3 regions of the Pseudomonas sp. HP_08 genome follow, and region 3 is predicted to be linked to each of the others. Evidence: predicted binding sites of a transcription regulator. Region 3 holds the regulator's gene; each other region holds the start of a gene.

What was found. Region 3 encodes FliA, which starts transcription of late flagellar genes. Its sites were predicted from a motif close to CTAAAGTTTNNNNNNNNNNNGCCGNTAA; they were not measured.
Region 1: ACYAS9_RS00290 (flagellar protein MotY) is a predicted target of FliA. The motif match lies at 1,818-1,845, and genes of this name have one in related genera.
Region 2: ACYAS9_RS23675 (methyl-accepting chemotaxis protein) is a predicted target of FliA. The motif match lies at 3,151-3,178, and genes of this name have one in related genera.

The regions. Positions count from the first base shown of each region.
Region 1 covers NZ_JBTOQC010000001.1:55,708-60,973, reverse strand. Annotated here, with positions in the region: gene rnt (ribonuclease T) at 39-710, opposite strand; gene pyrC (dihydroorotase) at 707-1,753, opposite strand; gene ACYAS9_RS00290 (flagellar protein MotY) at 1,904-2,869, shown strand; gene ACYAS9_RS00285 (argininosuccinate synthase) at 2,988-4,205, shown strand; gene ACYAS9_RS00280 (hypothetical protein) at 4,269-4,550, opposite strand; gene ACYAS9_RS00275 (hypothetical protein) at 4,885-5,266, opposite strand, start outside.
Region 2 covers NZ_JBTOQC010000034.1:344,495-349,760, forward strand. Annotated here, with positions in the region: gene ACYAS9_RS23665 (hypothetical protein) at 1-49, opposite strand, end outside; gene ACYAS9_RS23670 (hypothetical protein) at 448-1,098, opposite strand; gene ACYAS9_RS23675 (methyl-accepting chemotaxis protein) at 1,403-2,968, opposite strand; gene ACYAS9_RS23680 (CPBP family intramembrane glutamic endopeptidase) at 3,224-4,015, opposite strand; gene acnA (aconitate hydratase AcnA) at 4,112-5,266, opposite strand, start outside.
Region 3 covers NZ_JBTOQC010000004.1:152,052-157,317, forward strand. Annotated here, with positions in the region: gene flhF (flagellar biosynthesis protein FlhF) at 1-1,213, shown strand, start outside; gene fleN (flagellar synthesis regulator FleN) at 1,329-2,165, shown strand; gene fliA (RNA polymerase sigma factor FliA) at 2,162-2,902, shown strand; gene ACYAS9_RS05770 (chemotaxis response regulator CheY) at 3,151-3,525, shown strand; gene ACYAS9_RS05775 (protein phosphatase CheZ) at 3,545-4,330, shown strand; gene ACYAS9_RS05780 (chemotaxis protein CheA) at 4,362-5,266, shown strand, end outside.

The DNA of each region.
Region 1 (5,266 bases), on a different contig from region 3:
CCAATGCGCACCTGCGTGGTGCAGGTGCGCAAGCGGATTTAGTCGTAATCGCGCCAGCCGCCCATATCTTTCCAGCGGTTGACGATGCCGCAGAACAGCTCTGCAGTCTTTTCCGTGTCGTAGCGGGCCGAGTGTGCCTCGCGACCGTCGAAGTCCATGCCAGCGGCATTACAGGCCTTCGCGAGCACGGTCTGACCATAGGCCAGGCCGGCCAGGGTCGCGGTATCGAAGCTGGAGAACGGATGAAACGGGTTGCGCTTCATGTCCAGGCGCGCCACGGCGGCATTAAGGAAGCCCAGGTCGAAGCTGGCATTGTGGCCGACCAGTACCGCACGCTTGCAGCCATTGGCCTTGATGGCCTTGCGCACGCCACGGAAGATGTCGGTCAGCGCGGTTTCTTCGCTGACAGCCATGCGCAGTGGATGGTCGAGCTTGATCCCGGTGAATTCCAGCGCTGCCGCTTCGATGTTGGCGCCCTCGAAGGGCTCCACACGGAAGAAGTAGGTGTGGTCGGGGTACACGAAACCTTTTTCATCCATGCCGATGGTGACGGCTGCAATTTCCAGCAGGGCGTCGGTGGCCGAGTTGAAACCGCCGGTTTCGACATCGATCACAACCGGCAGATAGCCGCGAAAGCGTGCGGCCATCGGGTGGCGCGAGCCGCCGCCGTGGTGGATGTCGAGATCGTCGTCGAGATGATCGTCACTCACGCGTTTTCCTCCAGAACACGCCAGCGCAGTTTTTCACCTGCGCGCAGCGGGATTACGTTCAGTTCGCCAAACGGCAGGCTGGCTGGCGCTGTCCATTCGTCGCGAATCAAAGTGATGGTGTCCTGGTTGGCAGGCAAACCGTAGAACGCCGGGCCATGCAGGCTGGCAAAACCTTCGAGCTTGTCCAGTGCATTGCGCTGTTCAAACGCTTCGGCATACAACTCGATGGCGGCATAGGCGGTGTAGCAGCCGGCACAGCCGCAAGCCGCTTCCTTGGCATGCTGGGCATGCGGCGCCGAGTCGGTGCCCAGGAAGAACTTGTTGCTGCCACCGGTGGCAGCGTCAAGCAGTGCCACCTGATGCGTGTTGCGCTTCAGGATCGGCAGGCAATAGAAGTGTGGACGAATGCCACCCACCAACATGTGATTGCGGTTATACAGCAAGTGATGCGCGGTGATGGTCGCCGCAACATTGGCGGACGCCTCGTTGACGAACTGCACGGCGTCGCCGGTGGTGATGTGTTCGAACACCACCTTCAGGGTCGGGAAGCGCTCGACGACACGGCGCAGGTGTTCGTCGATGAAGATCTTTTCGCGATCGAACACGTCGACCTCGCCACGGGTGACCTCGCCATGCACCAGCAGCAGCAGGCCGACTTCGGCCATGGCTTCAAGGGCCGGATAAATCTTGTCGAGGCTGGTGACGCCGGAATCGGAGTTGGTGGTCGCGCCGGCCGGGTACAGCTTGGCTGCATGCACGAAGCCGCTGGCCTTGGCGGTGCGCACGTCTTCGGCCGTGGTCTGGTCGGTCAGGTACAGCACCATCAAGGGTTCGAAGCGGCTGCCGGCTGGCCGTGCTGCGAGGATACGCTGGCGGTAGGCATCGGCCTGTTGCGCGTTGCGTACGGGAGGCACCAGGTTGGGCATGATGATTGCGCGGCCAAAGGTGCGCGCAGCGTCGGCGACGGTATGAGGCAGCACAGCTCCGTCACGGAGATGGATGTGCCAGTCGTCGGGGCGCAATAGGGTCAGGCGGTCGGACATTGGGGATTCCAGGCGGTTCGAACTCGCGGAATGCTACCGGAAAAGACAGTCTCAGGCACTCGCTATCAAGTTTTGTAGGAAGTTACCGATAGCAAGCAAGTAGGTCGGCATTTTTCTGTTTTGCCGGCATTTTTTCAGGTGGAGCCTCCCGTGCGCCAGCGATATCTAGCCCTGCTCAGCCTCGTCGTCAGCCTTCCCGCTGTGGCGGTCAATTTCCAGACGCGCCTGGAAAGCATCGAGTGGAAGGTCGAGGGCGATCAGTTCGAGTGCCGTCTGAGCCAGCCCATCACGGACCTGGGCGCCGGCGAATTCGTGCGCCGCGCCGGCGAGCAGGCGACCTTTCGCCTGAAGGCTTCTTACAACACGCTGGGCAATGGCTCTGCGACGCTGCTGGCGGCCGCCTCGCCCTGGCAGCCGGGGCGTGGCGACATCAATCTGGGGTCGGTGCGCGTCAGCAACGGCGAAATCCCGTTCAATACCACCCAGGCGCAAGCCGGTCGTCTGATTACCGGTCTGCTCGAAGGCCGCAGCCCGGTTATTCGTCACTTTGCCCGTGACGGCGGCGGCGCGATGGAAGTGCGCCTGTTGCCGGCCCGGTTCCGTGAGGCTTTCGGCGAGTATCAGGCCTGTACGGCCAAATTGCTGCCGATGAACTTCGATCAGATCAAGCAAGCCGAGGTGGGCTTCCCCGGCGGCGGTATCGAACTCGATGCCAAGGCCAAGGCGCGCCTGGACAACATGCTCGCGTACCTGAAGGCTGACCCGACGGTCAACCATATCGAACTGGACGGCCACTCGGACAACAGCGGCAACCGCCTCACCAACCGCGACCTGTCACGGCGCCGGGCGTTGGCGGTCATGGACTATCTCAAGGCCAATGGCGTGCCTGAAGAGCAGATCACCCTGCGTTTTCATGGCGAACGCTACCCGCTGGCAGCCAACACCAACAATGCCAACCGCGCGCGCAACCGCCGGGTAAATGTGCAACTGGAGCGCGTTGCCCCTCAAGAACGGCCCGTGCCCGCCGCCCCGGCAGAACTGCCACCGGTCGCTCCGGCGGCGACTCTGCCGGCGCCTGCACCGTCCGCAACAGGCGCGCCCGGCAAGGCATCCTGACGCCGCAAGGGTTGGCAAGAACTGTCGCCTGGTCATCACACGCTGTCGCGCCACTGTAAATCTGCCGGTTTGAACGGTAGACTCGACGGTTTTCCGTACAACCCGGTGGAGTGATGGCATGGCGGACGTAAACAAGGTCGTTCTGGCGTATTCGGGTGGCCTCGATACTTCAGTAATTCTGAAGTGGCTGCAAGATACCTATAACTGCGAGGTGGTGACGTTCACCGCTGACCTGGGGCAGGGCGAAGAGGTGGAGCCTGCACGCGCCAAGGCGCAGGCCATGGGCGTCAAAGAAATCTACATCGACGATCTGCGCGAAGAGTTCGTGCGCGATTTCGTCTTCCCGATGTTCCGTGCCAACACTGTCTACGAAGGCGAGTACCTGCTGGGTACTTCCATCGCACGTCCACTGATCGCCAAACGCCTGATCGAAATCGCCAATGAAACCGGCGCCGACGCGATCTCCCACGGCGCCACCGGCAAGGGCAACGATCAGGTTCGCTTCGAGCTGGGCGCTTATGCCCTCAAGCCCGGCGTCAAGGTCATTGCGCCATGGCGTGAATGGGACCTGCTGTCGCGCGAAAAACTGATGGATTACGCTGAAAAGCACGCCATCCCGATCGAGCGTCACGGCAAGAAGAAGTCGCCGTACTCCATGGATGCCAACCTGCTGCACATCTCTTACGAGGGCGGTGTACTGGAAGACACCTGGACCGAGCACGAAGAAGACATGTGGCGCTGGACCAAGTCGCCCGAAGACGCGCCTAACACCCCGACCTACCTCGAGCTGACCTACCGCAATGGCGACATCGTTGCCATCGACGGCAAGGATCTGAGCCCGGCCCAGGTTTTGGCTGAACTGAACCGCATCGGCGGCGAGAACGGCATCGGTCGCCTCGACATCGTCGAGAACCGTTATGTGGGCATGAAGTCCCGTGGCTGCTACGAGACCCCGGGCGGCACCATCATGCTGCGCGCTCACCGCGCCATCGAGTCGATCACCCTGGACCGTGAAGTGGCTCACCTCAAGGACGAGCTGATGCCGCGTTACGCCAGCCTGATCTACACCGGCTACTGGTGGAGCCCTGAGCGTCTGATGCTGCAACAGATGATCGATGCCTCCCAGGCGCACGTGAATGGCGTGGTCCGCCTGAAGCTGTACAAGGGCAACGTGATCGTGACGGGCCGCAAGTCCGATGACTCGCTGTTCGACGCCAACATTGCCACCTTCGAAGAAGACGGCGGTGCCTACAACCAGGCCGACGCTGCGGGCTTCATCAAGCTCAATGCACTGCGCATGCGTATTGCTGCGAACAAGAACCGCAAGTTCTTCTGAGTCGCGTCCTGACGATGCAATGCAGCCCCGGCCGGGGCTGCATTGCACGCCGGCATGACCGCCTCATGCCTTTATGCGGGGTCTGCCAGCCTTGCGTTGCACCGGTGGGCAGGCCTTGTAGGCAGGCGACTCCTCTTGCAGCGTCGGCACGCACTGTCGCGCAGCTTTCGGAATAAAAACCAGCAAGTCTTCAATCCCCATGCTATGGCGCTTTAACAGCGTCAGCAGTTTTTGTTCAAAGGCCAGGTCTCTGGAAAGTTGCTCGCTGTGTTTGAGCGATTCAAGCCGTTCCTGACAAGCCTTCAAGGCCTGTTCCAGCTTTCTGTATTCGTTCAGTATGGACATGATATTTCCATCTATATGATTGTGTCGGGTCGATTCGAAAAGTGTCGAGTCGATGAGGTACAGGAATGCGCATGTATCCTCCTTTATGTGGGGGTACCAATAACGTTAGTCGCTTTTGTCAGCAAACGCTTCGGACGGCCTCATGCTGGCTATGCGCTTCACTATTGCGCAATTCATTCTGGGTAAATGAATTTTTTCAGAAGCTTACTTGCTGTGAAGATGAATGATCTGTGTTCTGTAGATGATTCCTACATGAACTAAGGGTGTTCTCCTGCCATGTTGCACAGTTTGCATCCGACGCCCGGTGTGCCCGTGCCTGTGTGCGGTGTTCTGTTCAGGGCGTATCGCCTTGCTTCTGCTGCTTGAACTCGAACCGATAGGCCTTGCCGATATTCCAGACCTGGCGAATGCTCAGCCCCAGCGCCTGCGCAATTTCAGGCACCGTGTAACCCAGGCTGGAGTAATGCATGGCGTGCCCGGCGAGCACGTCATCGACGTCGAGCGCCTCGTGCCTGGCGGCGTTCCGGTTCTCTCTGACCGGCCGGCTGAAGTTGATCGTGATGCCATGTTTCAGTGCCAGTTGGCGAATGTCCTTCTTGTTCATGCGCAAGGAATACTGCAACGATGAAACCCCGGCACCTTTATTGGCCAGTGATTTGAGCAGTGCCAGCCGCGCCTGCAGGTCAAGTTCAGGTTCGCGTGCCGCCTGTTCCTTG
Region 2 (5,266 bases), on a different contig from region 3:
TAGCGCAATGGCCATCTAATGGCATGTCTTCTGGTTCAAGTTCTTTCATGGCGCTCTATGGTAATTGGGTGTTGATGAGAGGGGGCTTATTAAGAGCAGTTGCTTGTAAATCAATCAAGTGGGGCTCGTGGATGACTATTCTTCGTTTTAAGGTGATTAGATGTTTCGATATATTTCCAAAGATGTTGCTTGGCGAAAGTGATGCATCTGCTGAAAGGCGGGTTTTAAAGCCTGTGCGATGGTTTCTTTCATGAGTTATGTTTAGAGGGAAAGGCAAAGGGCTTGTAGTCTGCGTATGACAGGATGACTTATTTTCAGGTAGGAGAATTCGTTGTTCCTGGATTTTGTTAAAACTGTGGGAAGTTTCACTCAAATTTTTCCTAGATGTCCTGCACTCAAAAGGGTGCAGGACATCGAGTGGCATACTTGAATGAGTGTGGGAAAGACTCAGGCTGACATTGTGAGGGTCACAGGCCAGGCGAGAAGCGACTGATTGCCTGCGCGATCAGTGATCTGATAGCTGAATTCGACCTGGGTATTGGCGAGGCTTTGCAGAAAGTCGCGGGTGAAGCTGATCTGCATCGGCCGCCTGTTCAGATCGTCATCGCTGATAGTGTGCGACGGGCCTTGTACTCCGTTGCACAGGGTTTGCAGCGTGTCGCCCACCGCCATGCCGGCATAGCACGGTACCTGAGCTTTCAATACGTCAAAATTAATGTTTGCAAAGATCAATGGTGCCAGCAGCGTAGCGCCCGGTACGCTTCGATCCACTCTGATCTGGATGGCAGGAGCATCCGTAGAGTGCAGGCTCTTATCGTTGGTTGCCCGGTAACCAAGCCGATACAAACCCTCATGTTCAAGATTCCCGACGGGAAGTGTCAGGGTCATGATATCCCCTGCCAGATCTGCGTCGGTTTTAGCGTAGGGTTCGCCTAGCAATTGACCATTCAGTGTCAGTTGAACAAAGTAGCCTGTTTGCATGTTCTCCCAAATGACAATATTTACCGGCAGTGGCTTGTCCAGTGCTGAAACAGGCAGTAACCCGTCAATAGGGGCTGCAAGCGCTACAAAAGGAGAAGGTAGTTCGAAAGTGTTCATGTGCTGTTCTCATTAAGATGACGAGTTCCTTATGGTGCTCGTCAGGGATAAGGGGCAGGCTAAACAGGATTAAGGGTGTGAAGTCCCTGTCTTATTGCCTGATTTCGAACTAATCGACTTGCCTTCCCCCTGTCAACCCACTCCAACCCAGCCAGACCCACTTCAATAATATTTGGGAAATGTCCTGCAAGTTCACACATGCTTTTTACAAAACCCTGTAGGACCCACGCCCACTACTAAAACCCGGCCAATAAAAAACCCCGCCAGGCATGCACCTGGCGGGGTTCCAATAAGCCGTAAAAGCCTACCGGTTAAAACGCTCCACCAACGAGTATTGCGAGTGCGCGGTATGAGTCAGTTCTGCGCTGAGCACCGCCGAGCGTTGGGCGCCGTCGGAGGTCTGGTCGGCCAGGTCGGCGATGTTGGAGATGTTGCGGCTGATCTCGTCGGCTACCGAGCTTTGCTGTTCGGTGGCGGCGGCGATCTGGGTGGCCATGTCGGTGATATTGGCCACCGCCTCGCTGATGCCCACCAGTGCCTGGTCGGCTTCCAGCACGCGGGCCACGCCTTCTTCAGCCTGGCGATGGCCGGCGTTCATGGTCTGTACGGCGTTATTGGCGGTTTGTTGCAGTTTGGCGATCAGGCCATGAATCTGCCCGGTCGATTCGGTGGTGCGTTGTGCCAGTTGCCGCACTTCGTCGGCCACCACGGCAAAGCCGCGGCCCATTTCGCCGGCGCGGGCGGCTTCGATGGCGGCGTTGAGGGCCAGCAGGTTGGTCTGGTCGGCGATGCCTTTGATCACATCGACCACGCCGCCAATTTCATCGCTGTCGCGGGCCAGTTGGGTTACGGTCAGGCCGGTTTCGCCCACCGCAGTCGACAGGCGCTGGATCGCTTCACGGGTTTCGCCGGCGATGTCGCGGCCGCGACGGGTCAGGTCGTTGGCCTGCTGTGTGGCGGTGGCAGTGCTTTGTACATGGCTGGCCACTTGTTGTGTGGTGGCGGCCATCTGGTTGATGGCGGCGGCAACCTGTTCGGTTTCGACGCGCTGACGCTCAAGGCCTGCAGAACTTTCGTTGGCCAGAGCATTGGATTGCTCGGCTTGCAGGTTCAGGTGCTCGGCGGTGTCCTGCAGACGAGTCAGGCAGGTTTTCAGGCGTGCGTCCTGGCTGAGGATCGACATTTCAAGGCGCGCTTGCGGGCCGCGGCTGTCGGTGTACATCTGCGCGATCAGCGGGTCGGAGGTGGTCTGCTCGGCCAGGCGCAGCAGGCGCTTGATGCCGCGTTGCTGCCAGCTCAGGCCAATCAGGCCCAGCGGTACCGACAGGGCCGCTGCGAGGATGAAGCCCCACCACGAGTCGAGCCAGACGCCGATCAGAAAGCCGATCTGGCTGATCAAAATGAATGGCACCCAGTCTTGCAGCACCGGCAGCCACTTGTCGCGGCTCGGCACGGCGGATTTGCCGCCGTTCAGGCGTGCATACAGGGCCTGGGCGCGGCGGATCTGCTCGGCGGTGGGCTTGACGCGCACGGACTCGTAACCGATCACCTTGCCGTTTTCCAGAATCGGCGTCACATAGGCGTTGACCCAGTAATGGTCGCCATTCTTGCAACGGTTCTTGACGATGCCCATCCAGGGCTGGCCGGTTTTCAAGGTGGCCCACATGTGCTCGAACACCGCAGGCGGCACATCGGGGTGACGCACCAGGTTGTGTGAAGCCTTGAGCAGTTCTTGTTGGCTAAAGCCGCTGATCTGTTGAAAGGCTTCGTTGCAGTAGGTGATTACGCCTTTGGTATCGGTTGTGGAAATCAACCGTTGTTGTGCTGCAAATGTCCGCTCACGCTGAGTGATGGGCTGATTATTACGCATGGGTATTCGATCCTTCGATCCAATAAGGCTTTGAGGCACCGCTAAAAACTACCTGCGTTGTCATCGCTGCGTTAAAAACAGCCTCTCAATGCTCATTGACAACTCGTCAACTCCGCTTGCTCGCCTGTTTTTGCCTCGCGCTGACTGCCTCGCCTACGTTTTTAAAGGTGCCCTTTGGCGAGTTATCGGCACGCGACGCCGGAAATTGAGGCGTCGATCACGTTATTGAGCGCACGTCTTGCCCGCGATCAATACTCAGCGTGCCAGCATCGGGTAGGCGAAGAGGGTGAAATGCACCAGATTCAGACCGAAGTGCGCGCTGACCGCCGCCCATAGTCCGCCATAACGCCAGGCAATGCCGTAGCCGACACCGGCCAGACCGGCCAGCAGCACCCAAGCCCAACCCCCTCCGATATGAGCCAGCCCGAATAACAGGGCGACCGTGACAACTGGCAGTATGCCTCCAGCCGACCATCGATGACAGTAACGTTGCAGCGCGCCCTGAAGATAGGCCCGAAAAAATAGCTCTTCGGTCAGGCTCACCAGCAGCAGGTTGTTCAGCAGCCACATCAGGCTATAAGGCGGCCACTTCGGTGCCCAGGTCGTCACACCCAGCGCCCAGGCCAGTGCCAGGCACAGGCTGATGACCAGCAGCGTGACCGATGCGGCGACCTTGAGCGCGCGAACCGGGTCCACCGGCTGCAAGAGCCACGGGCAGGCCAGCAGGATCCAGAGCCCGATCAGCGGCTTGTCCAGGTTCCAGTAGGTGATGAAGGGCACCGACTCAGGGCTTGAGCGAGCCAGCGTCATGAGCGGCGCATTGTTGAAACCCGGCAGCGCGTGCATCGCCAGGGCCAGGCCGGTAACGATGAACACGCCATGACCCAGGCAACGCACCGGCAGGCGTTGGGTTGGACGCACGGCAAAGGCGGCAATCAACAACAGCCCGATTGCGCCCAGCGCTGCAGGTTCGAGCTGGCCGTGGTACAGCGCAATGCCATAGCCCAGGCTGAGCAGGGTCAACGCTGTCCAGCGCGATGCAGTCATGAGAATCACCTGAATAAAGAGCAGGCGATTCTAGCGGGATAAGGGATGTACAGGAAAAGGTCCGTCAGCGGTTTACAGCCGTGACGGACCCCGTTTTCAGGCTGCGATCAACTGACGCAACACGTAGTGCAGGATGCCACCCGCCTTGAAGTATTCCACTTCATTGAGGGTGTCGATGCGGCACAGCAGCTCGATGTCTTGCTGACGGCCATCTTCGAAGGTGATGCCCAGCTTCAGGGTCATCCCCGGATGCAGCTCAGCCTGGCTCAGGCCGCTGATAGCCAGGGTTTCCTTGCCGGTCAGGCCCAGGCTCTTGCGCGTGTGCGGTGCCTTGAACTGCAAAGGCAGCACGCCCATGCCCACCAGGTTGGAGCGGTGAATGCGCTCGAAGCTTTCGGCGATCACCGCCTTGACGCCCAGCAGGTTGGTGCCTTTGGCCGCCCAGTCGCGGCTGGAGCCGGTGCCGTACTCTTGACCGGCAACGATCACCAGCGGCGTGCCTTCTTGCTGATAGCGCATCGACGCATCATAGATCGGCAGTTTTTCGTCGGTGGGAACGTGCAGGGTATAACCACCTTCTTCGCCGCCAAGCATTTCGTTGCGAATGCGGATATTGGCGAAGGTGCCGCGCATCATCACTTCATGGTTGCCACGCCGTGAACCGTACGAGTTGAAGTCCTTGGGCTCGACGCCTTGCTCGCGCAGATAGCGACCCGCGGGGCTGTCGGTCTTGATGTTGCCGGCCGGGGAAATGTGGTCGGTGGTCACCGAGTCGCCGAGCAGGGCCAGGATGCGCGCCTCGTGGATATCCTCGATCACCGGCAAGGGACCGGCAATATTTTCGAAGAACGGCGGGTGCTGGATATAGGTGGAGTCGTCCTGCCAGACATAGGTGGCGGCTTGCGGTACTTCGATGGCTTGCCACTGCGCGTCGCCGGTGAAGACCTGGGCGTATTCCTTGTGGAACATGGCGGTGTCGACCTTGAGCACAGCGTCGGCGATTTCCTTCTGGCTGGGCCAGATGTCGCGCAGGTACACCGGCTGCCCGTCGCTGCCTTCGCCCAGTGGTTCGCGGCTGATATCGATGCGCACGTTACCGGCCAGCGCGTAAGCCACCACCAGTGGCGGCGAGGCCAGCCAGTTGGTCTTGACCAGCGGATGCACGCGGCCTTCAAAGTTGCGGTTACCGGACAACACCGAGGCGACGGTCAGGTCCGAATGCTGGATGGCTTTTTCGATCGGCTCCAGCAA
Region 3 (5,266 bases):
GACTGCTGCCCTGGATTACAAGTTGTCCGCCCTGGCGCCGCGCGTGCCGAACATGGAACTTGAAGACGAGCTGCGCAAGACCCAGTCGCGCATCGTCTCTGCACAAGCCGAACTTGAAAATCGCACCGACAACGATGCGAACAACAACCTTCAGCTGTTTTCCGGCTTGCCGCTCAGCGCTGCCGACACGCACATCGAACCGACCCTCGAAGAGCCGCCACGGCCTGCTGCGCCACCGCCTTCATCGGCCAGCAGCGAAGCCGCCATCGGCCAGCGCGTGTTCGAGTCGATGTGCTCGGAGCTCAATGGCCTGCGCGAGCTGCTTGAAGTGCAGCTCGGCTCGCTGGCCTGGAACCAGTTGCAGGGCGCCCGCCCGCAGCAGGCCAACCTGTGGCGCCGTCTGCAGCGCATCGGCCTGTCGGGCCCGCTGTCACGCGACCTGCTGGGCATGATCCCGGACATCGAAGACCCCAAGCAGGCCTGGCGCATGCTGTTGGCGTACCTGGCGCGGATGATCAATGTGCCGGAAATCGAGCCGCTGGAAGAGGGCGGTGTCATCGCCATGGTCGGCCCTGCCGGCATGGGCAAGACCACCACGCTGGCCAAACTGGCCGCGCGTTACGTGCTCAAGTACGGCTCGCAGAACATCGCGCTGGTGAGCATGGACAGTTTTCGTATTGGCGCCCAGGAGCAGCTCAAGACCCTGGGGCGGATTCTCAATGTGCCGGTGACCCACGTCGACCCGGGCCAGTCGCTGGCCCAGGCGCTGGAGCCGTTGATTCGCAAGCGCGTCGTGCTGATCGACACCGCAGGCCTGCAAGCCAGCGACCCGGCACTGCGTCTGCAACTGGAAAGCCTGGCCGGGCGGGGTATTCGCTCGCGCAACTATCTGGTGCTGGGTACTACCAGCCAGAAACAGGTGCTGACCGCGGCCTATCACAGCTACAAACGCTGTGGCCTGGCCGGCTGCATCCTGACCAAACTGGATGAAACCGCAAGCCTTGGCGAAGTGCTGAGCCTTGCGATCGGTCATGAATTGCCAGTGGCTTATCTGACCGATGGGCCACGTATTCCTGATGATCTGCATCTGCCGCGTCGTCACCAGCTGGTGAGCCGTGCGGTCAGTGTGCAGATGCAGGATGAGCCGAGCGAAGAGGCCATGGCGGATATGTTCGCCGACCTGTATCACACCCCCGGCAAGCAAGTGGGGTAAATGATGGAAACGATTGGAAAGTCCCTGCATCTCTGGTCTGCCAGGCATTGTTCGCTCGCGAACGTGCAGCCCGTAATGTGGTTTCGGTCTACGCATGACAAGGTAATGAAATAACATGGGCAGCATGCATCCCGTACAGGTTATCGCCGTGACCGGCGGCAAAGGTGGCGTCGGCAAGACCAACGTGTCAGTGAACCTTTCACTGGCGCTGGCCGAGCTTGGGCGACGTGTCATGTTGCTCGATGCCGACCTGGGCCTTGCCAATGTCGATGTCCTGCTGGGCCTGACCCCCAAGCACACCCTGGCCGATGTCATCGAAGGCCGCTGCGAGCTGCGCGACGTGTTGTTGCAAGGCCCTGGCGGTGTGCGCATCGTGCCGGCTGCCTCAGGCACCCAGAGCATGGTGCATCTGGCGCCTGCCCAGCATGCCGGCCTGATCCAGGCCTTCAGCGAGATCGGCGACAACCTCGACGTGCTGGTGATCGACACCGCCGCCGGCATCGGCGAATCCGTGGTTAGCTTCGTACGCGCAGCGCAAGAAGTGCTGCTGGTGGTGTGCGACGAACCGACGTCGATCACCGACGCCTACGCGCTGATCAAGCTGCTCAATCGCGACTACGGCATGAACCGTTTCCGGGTCCTGGCCAACATGGCCCAGAGCCCGCAGGAAGGACGCAACCTGTTCGCCAAGCTGACCAAGGTCACCGACCGTTTCCTTGACGTGGCTCTACAGTACGTTGGCGCCGTTCCTTATGATGAGTGCGTACGCAAGGCCGTGCAGAAGCAACGTGCCGTCTACGAAGCGTTTCCGCGTTCCAAGTGCGCCCTGGCGTTCAAGGCTATCGCCCAGAAGGTCGATACCTGGCCGCTGCCGGCCAACCCGCGCGGGCACCTTGAGTTCTTCGTCGAACGGCTTGTTCACCAGACCAGCGCAGCGGGACCTGTTCAATGACAGCCAGCGGTTATCAGATGTACAGCAAGGCTTCCAGGAATTCGCAGTACGAACTGATCGAGCGTTACGCTCCATTGGTCAAGCGCATCGCCTACCACCTGTTGGCACGCTTGCCGGCCAGTGTGCAGGTGGAAGATCTGATCCAGGCCGGCATGATCGGCCTGCTGGAAGTGTCGACCAAATACGACTCGAGCAAGGGCGCCAGTTTCGAGACTTACGCCGGTATCCGCATTCGTGGGGCGATGCTCGACGAGGTGCGTAAAGGTGACTGGGCGCCACGTTCGGTACACCGCAATACCCGGATGGTCAGCGACGCAATTCGCAGCATTGAGTCAAAAACCGGTCGCGACGCTAAAGATCACGAGATTGCTGCCGAACTCCAGTTAAGTCTGGATGATTATTACGCTATCTTGAACGACACCTTGGGCAGCCGCCTGTTCAGTTTTGACGACCTCTTGCAGGACGGCGATCATGACGGGCTGCACGAGGATGGCGCCAGCGCTTCGCTGGAGCCGTCGCGGGACCTGGAAGACGAGCGCTTTCAGGCCGCGCTGGCCGATGCCATTGCCAATTTGCCAGAGCGTGAGCGTCTGGTCTTGGCGCTGTATTATGACGAAGAGCTGAACCTCAAGGAGATCGGTGAGGTCCTGGGGGTCAGCGAGTCACGGGTTAGCCAGTTACACAGCCAGTGCGCCGCGCGTTTGCGGGGGCGTTTGGGGGAGTGGCGCGCGCGCTGACAGCGCCCGGACTATCCGGGCGGCTGCAGACCGGCTGTGCAGGGCGTCATGTGTCGAGTAACCAGACAAGGCAGGAGCCTGTCAGCAGACCTTTCGGGGTGGCTGTTTCAGGCGCTTTGGCCGTGTCTATGTGCCCGGGATGTGAAGGCTGCAAACGGTCGAAAATGTGCTGTGCCGGTATTGAGTGAACAGCGGGTCCGGGAGCCGGGCTCGTTCAGGACTGCTTGGAGGTCGAATTGGACAAGAACATGAAAATCCTCATCGTTGATGATTTCTCAACGATGCGGCGGATCATAAAAAACCTGTTGCGTGATCTGGGGTTCACCAACACCTCGGAAGCCGATGATGGCCTTACCGCGCTGCCGATGCTGCAAAGCGGTGGTTTCGATTTTCTGGTTACCGACTGGAACATGCCCGGCATGTCAGGCATCGACCTGCTGCGCCAGGTGCGTCAGGACGAGCGTCTGAAGAACATCCCGGTATTGATGGTGACCGCCGAAGCCAAGCGTGAGCAGATCATCGAGGCTGCCCAGGCCGGTGTTAACGGCTATGTGGTCAAGCCTTTTACCGCCCAGGTACTGCAAGAAAAGATCGAAAAGATCTTCGAGCGCGTCAATAGCTGATGCATGCCGCGAGGGCGCTATGGACAACAATGATTCGCTGGGTGACTTTGAGTCGACCCTGAAAAGACATGCGCATGAACTCGTCGCCAGCCTTGAAAAAGGCAAATTTGGCGATGCGGTGCAATTGATCCATGAGCTCAATCAGACGCGTGACCGCGGCCTGTATCAGGAAGTGGGCAAGCTGACGCGTGAATTGCACAGTGCGATCGTCAATTTCCAGATTGACCCACAAATGCCGCAAGCCGAAGAGGTGTCCCAGATCACGGACGCCACCGAACGCCTGTCGTATGTTGTGCGCCTGACCGAAGGTGCGGCCAACCGCACCATGGACCTGGTGGAACAAAGCACGCCGTTGATGAACAGCCTCAGCGACGATGCCAAGGCGTTGAGTACCGACTGGGGACGCCTGATGCGTCGCGAGATCGGTGCCGAAGAGTTTCGCGGGCTGGCCAAGCGCGTTGAAAGCTTTCTTTCTCGGACAGAGAAGGAAAGCCACAGCGTGGCGACCAACCTCAACGATATCTTGCTCGCTCAGGACTATCAGGATCTGACCGGTCAGGTGATCAAGCGCGTCACGCAATTGGTCACCGAGGTTGAGAGCAATCTGCTCAAGCTGGTGCTGATGGCCAGCCATGTCGATCGCTTTGCCGGCATCGAACATGATCGTGAAGCACTGTTGGCGGAAAATAATCCGAAAAAAAATCTCGCCCAAGGTGAAGGTCCGCAAATTCATGCCGATAAACGGGAAGATGTCGTTTCCGGTCAGGATGATGTGGACGACTTGTTATCGAGCCTCGGCTTCTAGATCTTGACGGTTAATTTTAGGGAGCACCCCCATGAGCTTCGGCGCCGATGAAGAGATCCTTCAGGATTTTCTGGTAGAGGCCGGCGAGATTCTCGAGCAATTGTCCGAACAACTGGTCGAGCTTGAAAGCCGACCGGATGACGCAGACTTGCTCAACGCAATTTTTCGCGGTTTTCACACTGTTAAAGGGGGCGCCGGCTTCCTCCAGCTGCATGAGCTGGTGGAGTGCTGCCACATTGCCGAGAACGTGTTCGACATCCTGCGCAAGGGTGAGCGGCGCGTAGACTCTGAATTGATGGACGTGGTTCTCGAAGCGCTGGACACCGTCAACAGCATGTTCGGCCAGGTGCGTGAGCGTAGCGACGTCACGCCTGCCACCCCTGAACTGCTGGCGGCACTGGCACGTCTTGCCGACCCGCAGGCTGCCGACGAGGCACCCGTGCAAGCGGCGCCTGTGCAAGCGGCAGCTGTCGCACCGGTGGCAGAAGCTGAAGCGCCGGCGCCCGACGATGAAATCACTGACGACGAGTTCGAGCGCCTGCTCGACTCGCTGCACGGTGCCAAGTCCGATGCGGTCGCTGCCTCGGCACCGCCGTCGCCGTCTGCGCCGCAAGCGCAGGTTTCGGCCAGCGATGAAATCACTGACCACGAGTTCGAAGCCCTGCTCGATCAGTTGCATGGCAAGGGTTCGTTCGACGCCAGTATCGCGGGAGCATCGGCAAGCGGTGCGGCGCCAGCGGCTGTTGCGCCGGTCGCGGCGGCAGCACCTGCGGTGGCGTCCGATGAAATCACCGACGACGAATTCGAAGCCCTGCTCGATCAGTTGCACGGCAAGGGCTCGTTCGATGCGGACAAGGCCACGCCTGCCGCTGCGAGCGCTGCGCCTGCAGCGCCTGTCGCCGCGGCGAAGGTCGAAGCACCGGCTGCCTCGGACGA